4 regions of the Paenibacillus sp. FSL H8-0315 genome follow, and region 2 is predicted to be linked to each of the others. Evidence: riboswitches for the same ligand, from Rfam matches in the RefSeq annotation. Region 2 holds a riboswitch; each other region holds the start of a gene.
The links. Region 2 has a riboswitch for cyclic di-GMP ahead of MHB56_RS05180 (thiamine pyrophosphate-binding protein). Riboswitches for the same ligand answer to the same signal wherever they lie in the genome.
Positions count from the first base shown of each region.

Region 1: it holds a riboswitch for cyclic di-GMP, as region 2 does, so the genes downstream of both, MHB56_RS13720 (NPCBM/NEW2 domain-containing protein) here and MHB56_RS05180 (thiamine pyrophosphate-binding protein) in region 2, are expected to answer to the same signal.
Region 3: it holds a riboswitch for cyclic di-GMP, as region 2 does, so the genes downstream of both, MHB56_RS16375 (anti-repressor SinI family protein) here and MHB56_RS05180 (thiamine pyrophosphate-binding protein) in region 2, are expected to answer to the same signal.
Region 4: it holds a riboswitch for cyclic di-GMP, as region 2 does, so the genes downstream of both, MHB56_RS19205 (glycosyl hydrolase) here and MHB56_RS05180 (thiamine pyrophosphate-binding protein) in region 2, are expected to answer to the same signal.

Region 1 covers NZ_JBBOTA010000001.1:3,161,803-3,167,422, forward strand. Annotated here, with positions in the region: gene MHB56_RS13720 (NPCBM/NEW2 domain-containing protein) at 1-1,944, opposite strand, end outside; cyclic di-GMP riboswitch class I at 2,203-2,289, opposite strand; gene MHB56_RS13725 (hypothetical protein) at 2,447-3,013, opposite strand; gene MHB56_RS13730 (EAL domain-containing protein) at 3,130-4,113, opposite strand; gene MHB56_RS13735 (Crp/Fnr family transcriptional regulator) at 4,164-4,577, opposite strand; gene MHB56_RS13740 (sensor domain-containing diguanylate cyclase) at 4,770-5,620, opposite strand, start outside.
Region 2 covers NZ_JBBOTA010000001.1:1,183,601-1,189,220, reverse strand. Annotated here, with positions in the region: gene MHB56_RS05185 (carboxymuconolactone decarboxylase family protein) at 157-525, opposite strand; gene MHB56_RS05180 (thiamine pyrophosphate-binding protein) at 536-2,176, opposite strand; cyclic di-GMP riboswitch class I at 2,332-2,428, opposite strand; gene MHB56_RS05175 (methyl-accepting chemotaxis protein) at 2,603-3,853, opposite strand; gene MHB56_RS05170 (helix-turn-helix transcriptional regulator) at 3,975-4,931, opposite strand; gene MHB56_RS05165 (SDR family NAD(P)-dependent oxidoreductase) at 5,089-5,620, shown strand, end outside.
Region 3 covers NZ_JBBOTA010000001.1:3,757,314-3,762,933, reverse strand. Annotated here, with positions in the region: gene MHB56_RS16385 (TasA family protein) at 1-334, shown strand, start outside; gene MHB56_RS16380 (helix-turn-helix domain-containing protein) at 504-833, shown strand; gene MHB56_RS16375 (anti-repressor SinI family protein) at 941-1,096, opposite strand; cyclic di-GMP riboswitch class I at 1,124-1,208, opposite strand; gene MHB56_RS16370 (2-oxoglutarate dehydrogenase E1 component) at 1,679-4,546, shown strand; gene odhB (2-oxoglutarate dehydrogenase complex dihydrolipoyllysine-residue succinyltransferase) at 4,599-5,620, shown strand, end outside.
Region 4 covers NZ_JBBOTA010000001.1:4,430,035-4,435,654, forward strand. Annotated here, with positions in the region: gene MHB56_RS19200 (sugar phosphate nucleotidyltransferase) at 412-1,785, shown strand; cyclic di-GMP riboswitch class I at 1,922-2,001, shown strand; gene MHB56_RS19205 (glycosyl hydrolase) at 2,014-3,564, shown strand; gene MHB56_RS19210 (glycosyl hydrolase) at 3,716-5,236, shown strand; gene MHB56_RS19215 (discoidin domain-containing protein) at 5,288-5,620, shown strand, end outside.

The DNA.
Region 1 (5,620 bases), 2.0 Mb from region 2:
GTCTAGTCTTTGTTTGTATGTGATTAAGAAGGTTTTGAATTGTTCTGGATCCGTGGTCTTGGTCATAAAAGGAATCTTTTCTAAACCTTCGAAGCGGATCAATGGCGCTTTCCCTTGTTCCTCTGCTGTATAGGGATTTACGATATAAACGGTGCCGCCCTTAGTCACTTCATGTGCATAATAACTATTCATAGCAAATTCAGGAACGGTTATAATGTTCTTACCTGGACGCAATTGCACACCTCTAGCCCAAACATTCCAAGCGGCCTCTTGTTGAGAAAAGACTAAAGAAGGTAGCTTATCGTTAGAAGCTGCATCCACATAAACGTTGATCGTATCTCCAGGCATTGCAACGAGACCTGTAGGCTGGTTGTTCGTACCAAAACCAATTCTCAGGTTTTCCTGCGCATGCTTTTTCATATCTCCACGTTGTTCCGCCTCAATGATGGTGCCTTCGGTTTGAACTTCACCATTCACTAGCTTCTTAGCTAAATCCAAAGAATCTTTCAGGATTGGATAGAGCGGATGTACTTTTGCCGCTTCCTCTAGTGCATTGATTTTTGCAACGTTATTATAAGCAGGCACAACCGCACTCATCGTTCCATCTGTGAAAATACCATTTACAGCTTCGCTTACTTTATCTTCTGTATAAAATCTAAATTCAGCCGCAAAAGGTCTGTTGATATTAGCTTTTGTGAACTTAAATTTTAATCTTTTAAACTTCGTCGGTTCGAATTTAAATTCCAGAAAGTCATTGGTACTAATCGCGGTTCCGCTAGATACAAGTTGGAAGGTCTCTCCTTTACTCGTCTCTGATGCATAGATTTCAAAAGCCTCTGGGAATCCTTTGCGGTTATCTCTAGCCAAAAAAGCTACTCTGTCCAGCACTTCCGCTTGCGCTAGTTCAAACACAACTTCATTCGTGAAGCTTGCATCATTGTTTTTGTTCGTTTCCCAATGCGTAGTGGGCTGGTCATCCAGCATATATTCAGGCTTCGTACCTGAGTAGCTTCCACCGTTCACCGTTACTTTTGATACGTTTGCATTCGGCATTCTATAAGCTTGGCTATAGGCATTTTCATAGGCTGTTCCATACCCTTTTAGCTTCGAAACCTTGGCTGCCGTTGCCTCTACCTGATGGTTCTCCAAAAGGATCTTTGCATTCTCTATCTCTTCTTTAAACTGCGCATACAGTGGATGTGCCTGCACTTCATTCTCTAAAGCTGTTAATTTCTCTGCCGTATCAAAGGCAGCACTAACTTGGCTCAAGGTATCATCTGTAAATAAATTTTTCATTTTAGCAGAAACACTATCCTCTTTATAAAAAGAAAACTCAGCAGCACTCGCCCAATCTTGGTTCGCTTTTTTGAAGACAAATTTAAGTCTCTTAAAAGCCGTAGGTGCGAACTGAATCTCCACTACATCACCGGTTGAGCCTGTATATTCTCCAGAAGACACGAGCGTAAAATCACCCGCATCGGTAGTGGAGCCGTAGATATCAAATTCTTGAGCAAAACCTTTACCTTTAGCACCGGATTGCCTAGCCGCGTATACCATTCTATTTAATTCAGTGGACTCATTGAAAACAAACACAACCTCATTCGTAAACGTTGAACTATTCGGTTTGCCAGTCTCCCAATGCGTGCTCATATCCCCATCCATAGCCTTAGCTATAGGCGAGCCTGAGTAGTTGCCACCGTTATTTGTGATGGATTTAATATTTGCTGGATTCATTCTAAAAACCTCATTATAGGCATTTAGAGCATCCTTGCCGTACAGCTCAAACGGAATAACCGAGGCGTTGCTTAATAAGTTAACCTTACTTTGCGCCACTGTTTTTGTTACATTTACCTTGCTTGCCTCACTTGCTAAAGCATAACCTGCCTCACTCGAAAAACTGGCCAACATGGCCGCCGATGTAGCGATCGCAATCATTTTCTTCATCTCTTCTTACCCCCAGATGTCATATGAATCTCTCCAGTGCCCAAAAATGGGCACAAAAAAAACTACCCCAAAAGAGTAGCTTGATTGCGTATAAAGTCGCCTAAAAATTAAGACTTAATTTTTATTAAACCTTAACAAGCATAAACGCCTTCGGCGTCCTTATAAGGACGGTAAGCGTTTAAGCGAGAAATATAAGATATTAAGTATAGTTTTATAACTTATACTTTCTTATATTTTAACAAAAAGCGTTACACACTCTTTGGCAGCTGGCTGACAATAGTTATGATAACCTTAGTCCCTATAGCTTTGCGTCCCTACATTTCCATAGGTTTGCCTATGAAGTTTCGAATACATTCAAAGAGTAACATAAGCCTAGATCTGATCGCATGATTAATTGGTATGAAATGAGTATAGGTAATTGCAATTAGTTTTTCTTATGTGATAGATATTATTTATCGACTATCCCGGAAGAGAAGGGCATCCTTTAGGACTGTAGGTCTACTTAACTCCCCGATCCAAACAAACGCCGGAACCAATTCCACACATCGCCCGTGATGGGAATTAATCCGAAACCATGTTCGCCAACTGCGATTACACCATATGCCCATTGTCCGATAGCTATGGCACCCCCAGCGATCCTGCCTATCGCTATCGCACCAAACGCCGTATCCCCTATGGCGATGGCCCCCAACGCTTTTTCCGCGATTGCGATCGCTCCTACAGCCACGCCTGCAATCGCAATCGCTCCCACTGCGAAGCCAAGCCAGCTAAGTGCTATTGCTCCGATCGCTAACCACATTCCCAGTGATATTGCTCCTAAGGATAATACGCCCACGCTTATCGCACCTATGGAAATCAAGCCAACAGCTACATCTCCAATAGCGATTAATCCAACGGCTGTCTTCACACGGGGTTTACCTCCACGGCCATACGCTTGACCTGAGTATCGCCCTAGATTACTGCGAATACTGATGACCGGAAATGAGGGAGAAGGCCATTGATAATCAATCTCTCGTCCATCAAAGCCCCTAGAATCCGCCCAGCGCGTTACAAATTGATGCCATTTCATATCCATCCCGTCCCCCTTTTCAAATTACCTAAATTATACAACCCCGGGGGTTGGCTGTACTCAGACTCTGACCTGAAATTCATCTCATCCTCTGGACGGATATATACTCATTAGGATTACTGTTTGGGAATAGGATCAGGCTTTCCAAATAAATAGCCCTGAAACAACTGATAACCACTCTGCTTAAGCCATTCAAAGTCCTCTCTAAACTCCACACCTTCTGCTAAAGGAACGGATTGGATTTCTAAAGCTTTTTCTAAAAATTGCTTTGCTATTTTCTGTTTGTTCAGATCGCTGGACACACCCTGAACATATTTCATATCCAGCTTCATGTAATGGGGTTTAAGCTCCAATAACATCTCGATCGTGCTGAAGCCCTCACCAACATCATCTAAAGCGTATTCAAATCCCCGGTCCTTGTAATATGTCAAAATAGCTTTCAAATGAGCGAGATCATCCACTTTCTCCGTCTCAACAACTTCAAAGACAAAAAGAGAAGGATCGACGCCTAATTGATTGGCCAGTTCAACGGTTGATCTTAAGCAGAACTCTGGAGCGTAGATCGACGTTGGGATAAAATTAATAAACGTTTTTTTATTTAAGGGTGCAGCATATTTTACAGCCGTCATTCTACATAACCGGTCTAAAGCATATAAACGCCCACGATTCCGTGCCGCCGCAAAAATCTCATTAGGATAGATAAGAGATCCGTCTTCTTTTTTAAATCTGGATAGGAGCTCGTATGCAAAAATCTCTTCCCTTACGTTCACAATTGGTTGGAAGTAGCAAGTAACAAGACCCTTAGTGATAACCTCATCAATCCACTCCATATCAAGTACAGTGGGTAATTCGGATAGAGGTCTCCATGTTTGGTCATCTATACGGAATTCAACCTGCTCCGACTCCATATGGTCATTACAGAAATCCAGAAAATCCCGCACCCCAGCCTCCTTAACTGTAATCACATTTTCTTCCACCTTATGTATCGTATTACTTCTACTCAAGTGATGAATAACCTCAGGTAAAACCCTAAGATTAAGCTCACCATGAGCCTTGATTTCAAAATTCAGATCTCTTACTACACAATGATTACAAGCCATATTCATAACCCCTTTAATAATCGATTCTCTGAATCCCGGAACGGCTCTTCTCAATCGAAATCCGTATACTCCAGTAAATACGCCGGGTCTAACACGGTGATCTGCTGATGTTGAATCTCAATAATCTTTTGTTCTTGCAGATCTTTAAGCACAAGGGTAGCCGTCTCCCTTAACGTTCCGATCATATCACGCGCTCTCGCATCATGAAATTTCATTTCATATAATAACCGATTCGATAAAAATAAACGCTCCATTTGCAGCAGCATCAATTGATCCTTAATCAACGGGTAATCGGCAACCATCTGCTTAAAAGGCTCATGTTTAATCTCAAATAATACAGTATCATTCATAGCCACCGCAGACAGCACTCTTATATTGGAGGGATGGATCACTTCCAGATCGCCATAATCCCCGAATAGATAATGTAGGTATGATCCACATTCCATAGTTTTGTATGCCAACATACTGATAATAAATCATCATCCTGTTATATTCTATCGTAACGTTGTCACATAGGCTTGATGCCAATACGAATTACAAAGGAGATCCATTCATGAAATTCCGAATTCCCTTTTACAGCTTGAAGGGAACAGACATTTTAGAGCAATTAGAGCAAAGAGGATGTATCGTTTATAAATAACAAAAAAAGCCTCCAATTAAAGAAGCTTTTCACTCAAATCCATAATATGCGTAACGCGATTTCTCCCCTGTTCTTTAGAAACGTAAAGCGCTTGATCAGCTTTTTCCAGAAGAGTGATGTCTGTATCGGTTGCTTCAAAGGTAGCTATGCCAATGCTTACCGTAATGCTGCCAATCTCCCAAGTGGAGCTGGCTATGAATTGTCGTAAACTCTCAGCTATAGCCGTGGCATCCGATGAATCTGTATTAGGCAGCAGAAGGATAAACTCCTCACCACCATACCTAGCTACGATATCTTCTTTACGAGATTGGGACTTCAGGATACTCGCCAATTTCTCCAGGACATAATCACCCATCTGATGACCGTAGGTATCATTCACATTTTTAAAGTGATCAATATCTAGAATACATAATGAAAAAGAAGCCTGATCACGGTGATACGCTGCAATCTGCTCTTCCAGCTTTTCTTGCAGGAATCTTCTATTCTTTAATCCAGTAAGCTTGTCTGTAGTAGATAGCTCTACTAAAACGGCATTCATCTCCAGCAACTCAGCTTGCTTTTGCTCGATTTCCAGGTGGATTTGTTTGAGCTTTGCCAGCGCCTGATCTTTTTCCCAATACGCCTCTTCTATTTGCTTCTTCGCAGATCGTAACTCTAGCTCATAATCAATACGTTTGCCCATCTGTACGAGAATACAATCAATGACCTCTACACCTTCACATTCAAGGCGTCTACCATTTAACAAGTAAGGCACGGCTTGCCCCTTGCTGTCCTTCAAATTGATAAATAGCTCTTCTACATGTCCATTCAGATTGATAAAAGGATAGAAGTATGAATGAAAAATAAGCTTGTTGGCCGTAGACATGA
Region 2 (5,620 bases):
ATATCCAGCCATGTATATCCATTTAGCTGTTTTATAAAAGTCAAAATTCGACACTATACAGCAAGTAATGGGATATTCCGACTCTATTATAGGCATATTTTTCAAGTGTATGCAATAATAAAGTCGAATTTTGTATATTGTTGTCGAACTGTTGGGTTATTGGATTTCTTCTATGGTTGCAAGCAGGATATTAAAAGCTGTGATGATTCTAGGTGCCCCTATAACGGGTACTAAGTGTAATAGAATACCTTTAAGCTGTTCTACGGTAACTCCAACACGAAGGGCCATGACATAATGAACGCCCAACTGTTCGAATTGTCCCATTGAAATTAAAGATGAAATGACTGCGATTTCCTTCCAGTCAGGGGCTATAGTATTACGTTGAAAAATATCGCCATAGGCATTCCCCATAATAAATTCAGCCAAGTCAGGGAAGTGGTCTTTAATTGGAGCTAGTGCTTTTGCGCCATAGTCTCCTGATAGATTCGTGAAGTGGTTGAGACCACTGTTGATATTTTCCTTCATGGTTAGCCTCCTAGTTTAGGTTCAAAGTACGGTGTGCAGTCGGAGGGACTTCATCACGGTCTGTTAGTAGTTCAATAACGGCAACATGGTTTAGAGCTACCGCATCTTTAATTGCAGCTGTGAATTCATCCGCAGTCTCACATTTGTAGCCTTTAGCACCTAGAGATTCAGCGAATTTCACGGCGTCCATTGGTACTTCATATAGAGTTCCATCGATACGACCTGTGGTTTTCTCCATACCCTTAAGAGCCATATCTAGTTGCTTATTATTGACCACGATAAAGATGACAGGGATATCTTTGCAGACAGCGGTGTTAATCTCAGCGCCGAGCATCATGAAACAACCATCACCTGTAATGCAGAGGACAGTTTCTTCAGGAGCTGCAACTTTTGCACCAATAGCCATGCCGATCGAATTACCCATGCAAGCAAAATACGCATCAAAAACAAAGCTGCCCGGTTTCTTAACCTTGTACCATTTTGCAGCGTGGAATCCATGACTTCCATCATCAACGAAAATTGAATTATTATAAGGGATCAAATCACTTAAAGTGCTCATTACCGAAGCAAGGGAAAGATTCTTGAGGGTTGGAAGCTCTTCTGAATAATCCGCATCGGCCAAAGCCTCACGTTTGGTGATTGTGTTTGGGTCAATATGATTTAGGCAGTGCACCAAATTATCGCGCAGGTCCCCAGTGACCGGTATCGTTTTGGACAATAGTATTTTTCCGACAAAGGTTGGATCAATATCAAATTGAATTAAAGTTGCTGGATGATTCTCCCGTTTAAGATTACAGATGGTCATATCACTTAAACGTGATCCAAGCACTATAAATAAATCGCTTTTATTCAATAAATCGTCCCCGTGGGTCGAACCGCCAACGCCAATAGGACCATGATAGAGTGGGTGATCCCAGACTATAGCCCCTTTTCCACCTGGAGATGTTACTACAGGAATATTAAAAGTTTCTGCGAGTTGAACAAGCTCTTTATGTGCTCCGGAGCGGTTAATTCCTTTACCCGCAATAATCAAAGGATTCTTAGCAGCTTGAATAGCATCGATGACTCTATCGATATTAGCTTGACTAATTAGAGATTCTCTTTCTGGGATTACTATATTGCATTCTTCCAATACTTCAGTTTGTACATCAAAAGGAATACAAAGATGAACAGGACCCCGTTTGGTCAGGGCCACAGAAATCGCATGATTAAAAATAGTACCAAAGTGATCCCCACGTTCAACCAATTTACTGAACAAGGTGGCAGGTCTGAACATATCAGCTAAATCAGCCAGAAAAGAGGTGGAGTCCTGACATTGTGGAATTCCAAGCTCTGTAATGGATTGGTGGCCGGTAATAAATAGGACAGGTAGGTTGTTAGCTTTCGCATGTGCTGCTGCTGTTAGCAGGTTAGTTCCCCCAGGACCCGAAGTACCAAATGCTACGCCTAGGTTACCCGTTTTCAGCGCATACCCTGCTGCTTCGAATCCGGAGCTTGCTTCATGTCTGCCGGGAATAAATTCAATACCGTAATCCACCATCTTTAGAACTATTGGACAAATGGATTTGCCAATGATCCCAAAAGAATGGGTGACTCCAAGGTTACGTAGTGCTTCCGCCATGTAATCTGCGACTGTCTTCAAAAGAAACACCTCACAAGTTTTTTGATATATATTAGTTATTAATCTACCGAATAGATACGATAGATCAATATACTCAAAAAGTAAAAACCTGTGCTCTATAGTAAGCACAGGTTGGTGGCATAAGGCACCGCTAAGACTGAACAATAGTTCAGCCGTCCTGGTTCCTCTGCAACCTGGCAATCATGGCCTCAAACGAAAAAATGAGGCTGTAGATCCATGGTTTTGCGTCATCCTCTTTCGAGGATTTTGCCAATATTAATTTATAGTTGATAAGAATAATTTTCCTTTACAATATATTCCTCATTAATTTTTGTCAACATAATCCGCTAAAAAAACTCGAAATTTGACGAAAGTCTTGTCCAAGAGATGAAGTTTTGCCTCGCGAAAAAAACTGCCACCTAAGACTCAGCTTAGGTGGCAGTTGATAGTTTTGAACTAGAATTTAAAGATATGAATGGTTTTTTGCAGATTAAATACGGCCTGGGTCATTTTTTCCGTTTCTTCTGCAACAGACTGCAGGGCATTAATCTGTTCATTCATAGCCGCCGATACCTCTTCCGTGCCAGCAGCAGTTTCTTCGGTGATTGCTGAGATATTCTCAATTGCACTGGAAATTTTCAAGGCACTTTCTAGCATAAGATCACTCTCCGCAGAGAATGAAGAGATTTGCTCGGTAATGTACTGCACGCTTTGTACAATTTGTGCGAAAATATGGGCAGATTGAGTGATCATTTCATTCTGAACCTGCACAACCTCTTCATTGATGGCAATATTATCGATGGCTTGTTTAATATCTGACTCAATGCTGCGGACCAAGCCGAATACTTCTTTTGTGGATGCCGTAGATTCTTCAGCAAGCTTGCGAACCTCTTGAGCTACAACGGCAAAACCCCGACCATGCTCTCCGGCACGAGCAGCTTCGATGGAGGCATTCAGTGACAGCAGGTTGGTCTGCTCAGCGATCTCTGTGATGGTCTTGGTGATCATCGTAATCCCGCGGGCATTTTGTGAGAGAGCTTCAATAGTATCAGCCACTTTTTGTGTAGCCTCTATGTTTTTGCGCATGCCTTCAGCCTGTGTATCTACGGATTGGCGCCCTTGCTCAACAAGTTCTAAGGTATGTATTGAACGTCTGTTCATTTCTTTGGTGGAGTTCGTATAATTGGATACTTTGGTCTCAATGTCTTTAATGGATTCTGTCATATCAGCGATATCCGTAGATATTTCATTTGCACCAAGAGCGAGCTCAGTAGAAGAAGAGGCTACTTGTGCCATGACAATCTTCAGGTTCTGGTTCTTATCTTCGATTCCGCGGCTTGCATCCATAACTTGACGGGTGATCTGCGATGCATCGGTCAGAATCTTCTTGAGCTTATCAATCATTGTGTTAAAGGAGCGGCTTACGTCACCCATTGAGCCATTTTCGTCCGCTCTGCTAGTGAAATCGCCCTTCGAAATACTGTGAGATACATTAGCAATATCATCAAAAGATGATGTAAGCGTTCTCTCCACGAAGCGAGCAACAGGTAAAGTCAGACCTGCAAGAACAACTACTAGTATAATTCCTACGAGAAATTGACCTAGAATCATTAACGTAACTAAGACAGGAATAGCAAACAGTGCGGCAACGAGGTAACATCCGGCAACAATTCTTTGTTTTAACGGAAGTTTGTGCATCCAGCTCATTGGTAAAATGTCCCCCTTATTAAATTTTATGTAATGGTGTTATTATAGGGGATTTATAGGTCATTGGTCTATAGAGAAGTGTCATAAATCTTCTTTAAGTAGTAGATATTTAGAATTGATGTCAAAATTCCTCATATATTGCGGAAATTGTTTTAATAGCAGACTTTACCATCCCTACTAGTTCGATAGGAGCTAAAACAATAACTGAAGGAGAGAAAGAGAGTACGATACGACAGGCAGATTCTATAGCATTAAACTCGGCCTCCACGTTCATCCACCCAGTATTAGCAGAGGGTTCTACTAAAGTTATAGTTACATATCTTTCACGTTGTAATTCTTTAAGAATAGACTCATTCACCTTTAAGTTCACTACATATTTTGGCAGTGCTGCTTTAAAAGCTAAAGTCGATTGTTCCCAGTAGCTTTTTAAATCAAAAGCCTCAGGTCTGACAAATGATTCATAAGTTGCGTCAGCTTGTATTAATCTCGACACGCGAAAAGTCCGCATTTCACCCTCGGTTCGTGCCACTACATACCAAACTCCACGTTTTGCGACTAACCCGAGAGGTTCAATGAAACGCTCCTTCATCTCGTCATTCCGTGGGTAAGTGATCTTCACTTTACGGTCTTCCCAAACAGCTTCCTGCAGGACAGATAGGAACGGATATGTCTCTTCGGAAGGGTGCCAGCTGGCACCATCTATATGAATGCGCTGGCTCAGGTAACTGGCTGGATTATTCGGCCTGGATGGGGAAGCAGCCTCCAGCTTAAGCACGGCAGAAGAGAAGTCGTTTTGTATACCCAGATCTTTTAAGATTGAGGAGTCTGCGGACAGCAGCAGAGTAGCAATTTCTGAGGGCTTCATACCCGTTAAGGAGGTCCGGTATCCTTCTGTGAGCATCCAACCTCCTTCGCGTCCCCGTTCGGCAAGGATCGGTATTCCCGCTGTACATAAGGCTTCCATATCTCTAAACACAGTTCGTTCAGACACTTCTAAGGTCTGGGCTAGCTCACGGGATGTCATCTTTCCACGATTTTGCAGCAAAAGTAAGATGGATAACAAACGATCGGCTCTCATTAAGGGACACTCCTCCTCCTAATAAATGTTGGCTAGTTCTTAATTAATTATTATATTATATATGTCAGTTGATGTCATATTAAAGAATTATACTATATAAGGTAAGGATTAAATGCAGAACATTTAGAGAAAAACAAGTGTAGAAAGGATTGAGAACATGACTTTAAAAGGAAAAGTAGCATTGGTCACCGGAGGCAGCAGAGGTGCTGGTAGAGGAATTGCATTGGAGCTGGCAAGGAAAGGTGCATTCGTTTATATTACGGGCAGAACGACAGAGGCTTCTGGCATAGAGCATAGCAAGCGGAGCATTGATAACGTACTTAGGGAAATAAAAGCGGAGGGAGGGTCCGGCAGCGCCATACGATGTGATCATACAAAAGATCAGGAGACAGAGGCGGTCATTCGCCAGATTGCTTCAGAGCAAGGAAAGCTTGATATTTTAGTCAATAATGTATGGGGCGGCAACGATTTACCTATTGAGCAGAAGTCTTTCTGGGAGCTTCCTACAGCGCATTGGGACAATATGTTTAATGCGGGTGTGAGGGCACAGTTGATAACAAATTATTATGCAATACCATTAATGCGTGAGGCAAAAGCTGGCGGTCTAATCATCCACACAACCTTTTGGGATCATTACAAATATCTTGGAAACTTCTATTATGATCTTTCTAAAAACTCACTTGTCCGCA
Region 3 (5,620 bases), 2.6 Mb from region 2:
TGCTAAAGGAGATAACTACCTGGATTTAGCCGAGTTCATTAAAGTTAAATTCCTTAGAAATAATGATAAAGGAGTACCTATCGTCTCTCCTGAAAATGTAGTTTATGAGACTACACTTGCTGCTTTAAAAAGTCAGCATCCGGATCTCGTAAAAAATACAGGTTGGGATCAACTCTTTACCGAAGCATCCGGTATTAAAGCCGGTACCAACGACAGCTTCTCCGTCCAATTCGAATTTGTGGAAAATAACCAAGATCAAAATATTTTCCAAGGCGATAGCTTAACACTGACTTGGGATTTCGTAGCTAAACAAGGTGCGAAAAAAGACTACTAAGATCAATAAAGTAATTTAATAAAATACTCGAAGAGCAGCAGATCCTGAATCCGGCCACGGATAAGCAGATTGCTGCTCTTCTCTTTACAATAAACTTTGTCCGATTTATTGATATTTGCTATACTAATAACAAAAATTACGGAGGGGCGTCAGCATAGTGCCACAGAATATGGGCCAACGTATCCAGCAGCTCCGCCTAGACAAGGGTTTCTCCCTATCTGAGCTTGCGGACAGAGCAGATGTGGCTAAGTCGTATCTTAGCAACGTGGAGAGAAACATCCAATCCAATCCATCCATCCAGTTTATCGAAAAAATCGCTGACGCGCTTCAGGTATCCATTCATGCCCTACTCTATGGAGAACCCAATGATGCAGAGGAATCACATTTAGATTCGGAATGGTTCCGATTGGTGCAGGAAGCTATGGACTCAGGCATTAGCAAACGCGAATTCAAAGAATTTCTGGACTATCAGAAATGGAAGCTCGATCAAAAGGATTAATACTTCCTACTAATCTGGTACGATCCTCTCTTCTACTAAATCATATCGAAAAAGGACACAGCGAAGAACCGCTGTGCCCTTTTTCGATATGTAACCCCTCTAATGTATTACTGCACGATCTGCACAGTTTTCTCATGAAAGAACTGGCGGATTTCATCTGCCTTAATGCCAGCCTTCTTAGCTGCTAATAATAAATGTACCCACTCTTGATCCAGATCAATAAACTGCTGTTCTCTGTTGCTACCCTGGTTGGACTTTTCCAAAAAATCTCCCCCTAAGATTTTACGTCCCCAGGCAATCCGGCTGTCATAGTATCTCTACCTTAGACCCGCGACTTTGTGCCCCTGCCTTTCGGCAAGTTTACCTTTTACTGGACCCTTTTCACGAAAGGATCTGCTTAAAAAACTATAAAATTACTATCTGCAATAACATTATACAAAAAGAAAGCGGAAAAGTGTGTCGATTCCTGGTTACTTTCTATTTTAAAAACGAAAAATAAAAGATTTTTTTTCAAAGATCTTGTCCGATTATCACGATACTCGTCCGTTACATAAAATAAATTGTACTAGCAAAATAAATATTTACTGACCTAATAGTTAAAAATAAGGATAATAGAATCATTTTAATAGGCCTTTAGAATGGGTAATGAGAAGAAACACCCTTCTTTTCATTAGAACAAGCTAACCCATACCATTTTGCGAACGTATTGGACGAAAGAATGAATTGATTACAGTGGCCGAAAGTAGCACAATAAGATGAGAAATGAAACCGCAATCATCACAGCTCCAGTAAGCGTTGACACAAAATGTCACGTATGGAGTTCATCCGTTAAGGAGGATGTATTCATGGCAGCCAAAGAGCCCTATAACGAATCCATTTGGAGTAAGTATTACGGACCCAATTTAGGCTACATTCAAGAAAGATATGAACAGTTTGTGAAAGATCCCTCCACCGTAGAAAATAATTATCGCGAGCTTTTTACAAATTCGGGACCTCCTCCCCTAACTCCGGATAGCGAACCGGCTCCTCAGCCGCGCATCTCGGGAGACACCGAATGGCTTAGAAAAGCAGTAAGAGCTTCCAAGCTAATCGCCAATATTCGTATATATGGCCATATGGCCGCTGAAATTGATCCGCTGGTACGCGATCAGAATCCCATGGCAAAATATCTTGAGCTTGAAACCTATGGGCTGACCCGCGAAGACCTGATCGCACTGCCTGCCACGCTTATATGGGAAAATGCGCCGAATGATGTGCATACCGGATGGGATGCCGTGCAACGTATGCGTCAGGCATACACCAAGACCATCGCCTATGAATTCGGGCATGTGCATGAAGAAAAAGAACTGCAATGGCTAAATAGACAGGCAGAATCCACCAGCTCACCAGCACCCCTAAATAATACAGAACGCAAAGAGCTCCTGAACCGCCTGATTCAGGTAGAGCAATTTGAAACCTTCCTCCACAAGACTTTTGTAGGTCAGAAGCGTTTCAGTCTTGAAGGCAATGATGCTCTTGTGCCGATGTTAGATGAAATCGTACGTGCTGCTGCACATGACGGTGCGGAGCATATTTTGATGGGCATGGCGCATCGCGGCCGCCTCAACGTTCTTGCACATATTTTGGGCAAACCTTATGATATCATATTTTCAGAGTTTCATCATTCTCCGAACAAGGAGCTTTTCCCTTCCGAAGGCTCCACAGGCATTAACTATGGTTGGACAGGTGATGTGAAATACCATCTCGGTGCAGACCGTGCTGTCCGTGAAGGAGAAACCGTACGCACAAGAATAACACTAGCGAATAACCCAAGTCACTTGGAATTCGTCAATCCTGTCGTGGAAGGTTTCACTCGTGCCGCACAAGAAGATCGGAGCACTGCAGGACTGCCGAAGATTGATACCAGTAAAGCTATGGCGGTGCTGATGCATGGCGATGCTGCTTTTCCAGGTGAAGGAATTGTTGCAGAAACGCTTAATATCGGCAAACTTCAAGGTTATCAAAATGGTGGGACGATCCATATCATTGTTAATAACCGAATTGGTTTTACGACTGAAAGTGAAGATTCCCGTTCTACGCATTATGCGAGTGACATCGCCAAAGGGTATGAAATCCCAATAGTCCATGTCAACGCTGATGACCCAGAGGCCTGCGTAGCAGCTGTACGTTTAGCTAGCGCATACCGCCATCAATTCAAAAAAGATTTCGTAATTGATCTCATCGGCTACCGCCGTCATGGTCACAACGAAATGGATGATCCTGAAACCACACAACCTATTGTCTACGGCAAGGTTCGCAATCATCCAACCGTCTACAAGGTTTATGCAGAGAGACTGAAAAACGAAAAGGTTCTTACCGCCGAAGACGTACAAAAGATGAATGCTGAAGCAGAAAGCGTATTGCAGCGTGCGTACGATACTATGAAGGAAGGCAATCATAAGAAAAAAGAACCCAAAGCCTTCATTCCTCTACAAACGGACCGCGCAGCGGCAAACACTACAGCGGTATCCATCTCCAGCCTGCAGGAGATCAATCGTGAACTGTTGACGGTTCCTGCTGGATTCCAGGTTTATCCGAAGCTGGAGCGCATTTTACAACGTCGTAAAGATGCACTGAATGAGGGTGAAAAGGTCGACTGGGCACTAGCTGAAACATTAGCCTTCGCTACCATTCTGAAAAATGGAACGCCCATCCGACTGAGCGGTCAAGATGCCCAGCGCGGAACCTTCGCACATCGCCATCTGGTGCTGCACGACAGTAAAACAGGAGATTTATTCTCTCCGCTGCATCAGCTAAGCGATTCCCGTGCCTCCTTTGGCGTATACAACAGTCCATTGTCAGAGGCATCAGTATTAGGCTTTGAATATGGTTATAATGTGTTTGCACCGGAAACCTTCGTAATCTGGGAAGCACAGTATGGTGATTTCGCCAATGCGGGTCAGGTTATTTTTGACCAGTTCATTGCCGCTGGACGCGCCAAATGGACACAGCGCAGCAATCTCGTCATCATGCTGCCGCATGGCTACGAAGGACAGGGACCTGAGCACTCCAGCGGTAGGCTGGAACGGTTCTTGCAGCTATCCGCTGAGGAGAACTGGACGGTCGCTAACCTGACTACCGCTTCGCAATATTTCCATCTGCTGCGGCGCCAAGCAGCGTTATGCGGGCAGGAAGATGCTAGACCGCTAGTCATTATGACGCCGAAAAGTCTCATTCGGAATACGCGCAGCACTTCTGCCGGAACCGAGCTGGCTTCAGGACAATTCAAGCCTGTATTAGCTGAATCTTTGCTTGGCCAGAAACCAAGTGAAGTTAAACGGCTCGTAGTCTGCAGCGGTAAAGTCGCTATCGACATCCAAACAGAACTGGAAGCAGCACCGGATAAGGATTGGTCATGGCTGCATGTTCTTCGCCTAGAGCAGCTTTATCCGTTCCCGGAACAGGAGCTAAGCGAACATTTAAACTCCTTCAGCTCCCTTCAGGAAATTGTCTGGGTGCAAGAAGAGCCGAAAAATATGGGCGGCTGGAGCTATAGTGAGCCTCGGTTACGCGCCATCGCACCGAAAAATGCCGGCGTAAGATATATCGGCCGTCCGGAACGTTCCAGCCCGGCCAGTGGTTATGCAGATGTGCATAGCTTCGAACAACGTAGAATTGTAACAGAAGCCCTAAAATCAAATTCGAACGTACAAGCGGCTGTACCGTCCTCTTAAGAGGACGGTATCACAATAGCGTAAACCATTATGTTTGGGGAGGAAACGGCCTGTGTCAGAAATCTTAGTACCCGATCTGGGAGAATCCATATCCGAAGGAACCATCTACAAATGGCTGGTTAAAGAAGGCGACACGGTAGGTCAAGGCGATGTGCTTGCTGAGCTGGAAACGGATAAAGTCAATCTGGAAATTAGTGCAGAGGTGGAGGGTGTCATCTCCACCATCCTGCGTCAAGCGGGCGAGAACGTAGCCGTTGGCGAAGCCATCGGCATCATTGGAGCCGCAAGCGGCAGTACGCCGCGGGCCGCTGCAAGCGAAGCCGAAGCGCCTAAAGCGGCTCCGGCAGGCGGCAACGCAGTAGCAGCCGCCGCGCCTGTAGCTGCGCCCGAAGTGCCTGCAGCAGGTGGCGACAGCCATGCTGCCTTGGCATCGCCGGGCGCACGCAAGCTGGCACGGGAGCGCGGCATCGACCTCGGCGAGGTTAGCGCCCGTGATCCTATCGGCCGGATTGGTCAGGCCGATGTGTCCGGTCATGGTGCAGCAGCGCCGCAGGCCGCTGCACCGGTAGCTCCGGCGCCGCAAGGCAAGCCGGAGCCAGCGAAGCCGGCAGCGGGCAAAGCCACGCCGGACGAGGGCAAAAACGTGGAGCGCAAGCGCATGTCACGCAGACGGCTCACGATTGCCAGCCGCTTGGTCGAAGCGCAGCAGACCGCGGCCATGCTTACCACCTTCAACGAGGTGGACATGACAGCGATCCTCGACATCCGCAAGCGCCGCAAGGATGCATTTAAAGAGAAACATGAAGTTGGACTAGGCTTCATGTCCTTCTTCACCAAAGCCGTGATCGGTGCGCTTAAAACCTATCCACTGCTGAACGCCGAAATCGACGGTGAAGATCTGGTCGTTAAGAAATTCTACGACATCGGTATTGCTGTTGCAGCGAAAGAAGGACTTGTAGTTCCCGTAGTCCGTGATGCGGATCGGCTCAGCTTCCCGGAAATCGAGCGCCAGATTGGCGAGCTCGCTTCCAAAGCACGTGCCAATACGCTCAGCCTCTCCGAGCTGCAAGGCGG
Region 4 (5,620 bases), 3.2 Mb from region 2:
TTGTTCTTGCAGTTGCAGCTGCCTCCCCCGGAGCAGAAGCAAATCTTTAGAAAAACGTGCTTGCTTCCGGCTGGAACAGCCCGGTACGCACGGATCAAGTATTAAGAAGAAGTTGGTTAGGTTAAGAACGGAAAGGGAATTTGGAACTGTAGAAACGGAGTGTTCGCCCGAAAGATTTCCGTAGGAAAGCTAGCTTCGAAAGCATATGCTATCCTCGGATTTCTACCGCTAGAAGCGGTTCAATAAGGAAATCTGAGGATAACAGCGATCGGAAGTCCAAAATCCCTTGAAGTGGTTTCTACCTAACAAATTTTTTTAGTGCATCCGCTCGAAATAAGGCTAAGTGGAAGCTGACGTTTTGATAACAATTCAAATATGCTCGATTTCCATAATTCAAGGAGGGTTCATTCTATGAAAATGGTACTTCTATCAGGCGGTTCAGGTAAACGGTTATGGCCGTTGTCCAACGACTCACGTTCAAAGCAATTTCTAAAGGTACTTGAAAGCCCTCAAGGTGAACCAGAATCCATGGTACAACGTGTCTGGAGACAGCTGGAGGAAGCAGGGATGGCAGAATCATCTTATCTGGCCACCGGCCGCGGCCAAGTAGAAATGATACAAAGCCAGCTGGGAAGTCATGTGCCGATTATCGTTGAACCGGAGCGTCGGGATACTTTTCCGGCTATCGCCTTAACAGCTACCTATCTTTATTCAGTGGCAGGTGTTTCTCCAGCGGAGACGGTAGCAATATTGCCTGTTGACCCTTATGTAGAAGCATCCTTTTTCGATACCATAGCTATGCTTGAGGGGACCATGCTGGAAAGTGGAGCAAATCTGGCCCTAATGGGTGTTGTTCCTGAACATGCCTCAGAGAAATACGGATATATTATTCCTACCACCGAAGAGGCGGGGGAAAATGGTTTTATGAAGGTGAGTCACTTTCAAGAGAAACCAGACCGCATACAAGCAGAACAGCTCATCGAGCAAAATGCCTTGTGGAATTGCGGCGTGTTTGCCTTCCGCTTAGGGTACTTGTTAGATATTTTGCAGCGTAAAGGGTTGCCTTTAGGATATGAAGAATTGCAGAAGCAGTATAAGCTATTGTCTTCCATCAGCTTTGATTATGAAGTAGTGGAGAAAGAAGAACATATTGTAGTACAGCCGTATGATGGATTCTGGAAGGATCTTGGAACGTGGAATACGCTGACAGAGGAAATGAGCAGCAAGCATGTAGGAAAAGGTTTTGTGACGGCGGATTCTGAGGGGACTTGCTTGATTAATGAGCTGGACATTCCGATTACGGTAATTGGTGCGAAGGATCTGATCATTGCGGCTAGCCCGGATGGGATTCTAGTTACCCATAAAGCTGAGAGCCCACGGATTAAAGAAGTGCTGAAGACCTTTGAACAAAGACCGATGTACGAGGAACGCCGTTGGGGCCATTACAAAGTTATTGATTATGTGAAATATGATGAAGGCAATGAAGTGCTGACCAAACGGATTTTTATATCCGAGGGGAATAATATCAGCTATCAATTACATCGCAAGCGTAGTGAAATTTGGACAATCGTCAGCGGCGAAGCAAGTATTGTGCTGAATGAGAAAAAACATAATGTGAAGGCTGGGGACGTGGTACGTATACCGGAAGGAACGAAGCACGCGATCCTTGCTTTGACGGATGTTGAGTTTATAGAGGTACAGACGGGGTCTGAATTAGTAGAAGAAGATAACATACGTATTACTTTAGACTGGAATGATATAGAACTACAACAATTCATTTCATAGGTCTAACCTATCTATTTAACCAATTCAAAATTTCTTGAAACAGGTAAATTGACTCAATTATCAAAAAAAGTCATAAAAACACTAAATATATCATTAATTGTCGTCGATACTTACGGTAAGAGAGATTATTTCTCTTAAATTGAAAAGGCAAACCTATCGAAAGGTAGGGACGCAAAGCTATAGGGCCTTCGAAAGAGTGGCAGCCTGGCTACCGAAAGGGAGATTATTTTGAAAGCTTACCGTACGTATCGATTGTTTGGTGCATTTCTGTCACTCGTCCTGTTTCTGACTGCACTTCCGCTTGCTGTTGGAATTTCGCCGTCTGTTGTCATAGCTGCTTCAAATTCTGGAACGCCAGTTACCCCAGGTGCCTCACCTGAAGCCGTAAAGCTGCTTAACTATTTTTACTCGATCTCAGGAAAAGGTATTATTGCCGGTCAACATGACTATTTAGAAAGTCCAGATGAAATTAACAATATGCTGAAGGGAACCAGCGGACAATATGCGGCTCTTCACGGTTATGAAATGGGTGCGATCAGTGGTCAGTCCGAAGCAACGATGGCTTGGCAACGTCAAAATGTGGTGAACAGCGCCATCAACTGGAATAAAGCGGGCGGGATCGTAGCTATGACTTTTCATGCTAACCTGCCGGGCACCTCTTATGACTGGGATAATGTGAAAAAAACACTTAGCCAGAGTGAGTTTGATAGTTACGTTACACCGGGTACCAAGCAATATAACAATCTGATCGCTGAGCTTGATAAGGTGGCCGTCTCTTTAAAAAGCTTGCGCGATGCCAATGTTCCGGTGCTTTGGAGACCCTATCATGAAATGAACGGGAACTGGTTCTGGTGGGGGAAGAAAAATAACTTTTCTACACTATGGAATATTATGTATGACCGTTTTGTTAACGTTCATAAATTAAATAATTTGTTATGGGTATGGAGTCCGAATGCTCCCAATGTTTGGTCAGATCCTTATGCGCTAACTTATCCAGGTGCTGATAAAGTAGATATTCTGGCAGCAGATATATACGAAAATGATTACCAGCAAAAATACTATGACAGCTTATTGAGTCTAGCCGCAGGCAAACCGATTGCGATCGGGGAAAATGGTGAAATGCCTAATCTGGAGAAGCTTCAGCAATCGCAAAGTAAATGGACGTATATGATGAGCTGGGGAAAAATGCTTTACGAGAATAACAGTGCAGACACAATCAAAACATTTATGAATAGCAACTATACCCTGACCAGAGATAAATTAAATACTGGTCTGGCACCGACACCTAGCGCCGCACCAGCGCCGGCACCTTCTGAAGAAGAGGGGGAGGCAGCAATTCCTCTCGCGAAGGGGCTTGCAGGAGAGTATTACAACAACATGCAATTGTCGGGAGCAGCAGCTCTTAACAGAACTGATGCAATAATCGATTTCAATTGGCGGCAAGGCTCGCCGGATGCCGCCCTCGGGATTGATCGGTTCTCCATACGTTGGAGCGGTAAAATTAAGTCATTATATAATGAGCAATATACATTTTACACTACCTCAGATGATGGTATCCGTGTCTGGGTGAATGGGGAATCCGTGATTGATAGTTGGACTAAGCAAAGTGGTACTGAGCGTAAGGGCATTATAACGCTGAAGGCTGGCCAGCTATATGATATCAAGGTGGAGTATTACGAGAATGAAGGCGATGCGAGAGTCCGCTTGATGTGGGAAAGTGCTAGTCAAGCTAAAGAGACAGTTCCAGCAAGTGCACTTTTTCTTCCGGATGTCTCCTGATTGATGAAAATTAAAGGTCGATCCTTAGTGGCTCTGCGTTATTGCAGAGCTACTAAGCTATAGTCCTCATTAGGTCAGAAGACGATTGTCCGATAACAGGTATGTTTTTAACACCTGTGGAGGCAGTACAGCTACCGAAAGGAGGATTTATTTGCGTAAATATTATAAGAAAAACAGATTGTTGTTTACTATGTTACCGGTGTTTATTATTTTTTCCTTGCTGCCTTGGGGAGAGGTTAAAAGTCTTCCGAAGGCTATGAGTGTTTCTTCCTCTCTACCTCCGGCTATACCAAGCAATCCTTCGGCTTCTGAAGAAGCCAAGCAACTGCTGAGTAATTTGGTGAATCTACGTGGCAAAGGGATCTTGTCCGGCCAGCATGATTATCTAGAAAGTCCAGATGAACTGGTTCATAAGCTGAAGAATACTTCGGGACAAAATGCCGTTCTACATGGTTATGAATTAGGGGCGATTAATAATCAATCCGAAGGGACGATCGCAGAACAGCGGCAAGCTGTTATAGACAGTGCAATTGAATGGCATCAAGAGGGTGGCATTGTAGCCATGACCTTCCATCAGAGCTTACCGGGAACCTCACCAGAATGGTCCAATGTAAACAGAAGTCTCAGTCAAGAGAAATTTAATGCTTATGTTACACCTGGGACAGCTCAGTATAAGAGGCTAATTTCAGATCTAGACGAGGTTGCTGGATATTTGGGTCAGCTGCGTGATGCCGGAGTGCCGGTCTTATGGCGACCTTACCATGAAATGAATGGTGGTTGGTTTTGGTGGGGGAAAAAGGACAATTTTTCAGAGCTGTGGAGTATTGTCTATGATCGTTTTGTAAACACACACAAGCTAAATAATCTACTGTGGGTGTGGAATCCGAATGCACCGAATGAATGGTCAGATCCATATGCTGCATATTATCCCGGTGGGGATAAACTCGATGTTCTGGCTGCGGATATCTACAATAACGATTATAAACAGTCCTACTATGAGGATCTGCTCGCATTGGCCGAGGGTAAACCTATCGGAATCGGGGAGAGTGGGCAATTGCCGAACCCGGATGTATTAACTGAGAAACAAAATAAATGGGTCTATATGATGACCTGGGGAAAATTACTGACAGAAAATAATACGCTACAGTCAATTAAAAGCTTTATGAAAGACTCATTTATAGTATCGAGAGAGGACTATGTTCTCACAACAGGAGGTCCTTCGATAGCACCCGTAACTCCGGTAACCCTAACGGGTTTAACTGGAGAATACTATAACAATACTGATTTAGATGGAGAAGCGGTACTTATCCGCAATGACCGTAAGATTGATTTTAATTGGCATGGTGGGTCCCCTGCCTCAGAGATAAATGAAGATCACTTTTCTGTACGCTGGAAAGGGAAACTCAAACCTAAATTCAGTGAAAAATATACGATTTCGGCATCCTCTGATGATGGAGTCCGTGTCTGGATTGACGGAAAGCTGATCATCGACAATTGGAAAAATCAAAGTGCAACCCTTCATAAAGGAAGTATCCCGCTCACAGCCGGAACGCTTTATGATATCCAAATTGAATATTATGAGAATGAAGGAGATGCCAATCTTCGTTTGCTATGGGAGAGTTCCAGCCAGAAGCAGCAGGTAATTCCACAAGGGGCATTGTTCCTTCCTTAATCTAATGAAATGATAGGGTAAGACATTCCGGAAGAAAGAGAGGACCTATGGATGGGAATAACGAGGAGAATATCTAATAGAAAAAATAAGATATCTGCAAACAAACCATTACTGTTATTACTAAAATTCGCCGCATTAACCGTCTTGTTTCTGTTGTCTGTCTCTGTCTTCGGAACGAATAGGACAAACGATTATAAGGTAGGTGCCAATATACCGAGACTATCTGCAGGAACTGATGCTGCAGCAGAAATACCGGATGGTACTGTGATCTGGAATCTGGGACAACATGATGGCTCAGCAGCTGAATTCGCTGCGAGTGGCACTTCTGGCAGCAAGAAGGAATTTAATGTTACTTCTTCGGCGCTCAAATCATCGGCTCTGCAG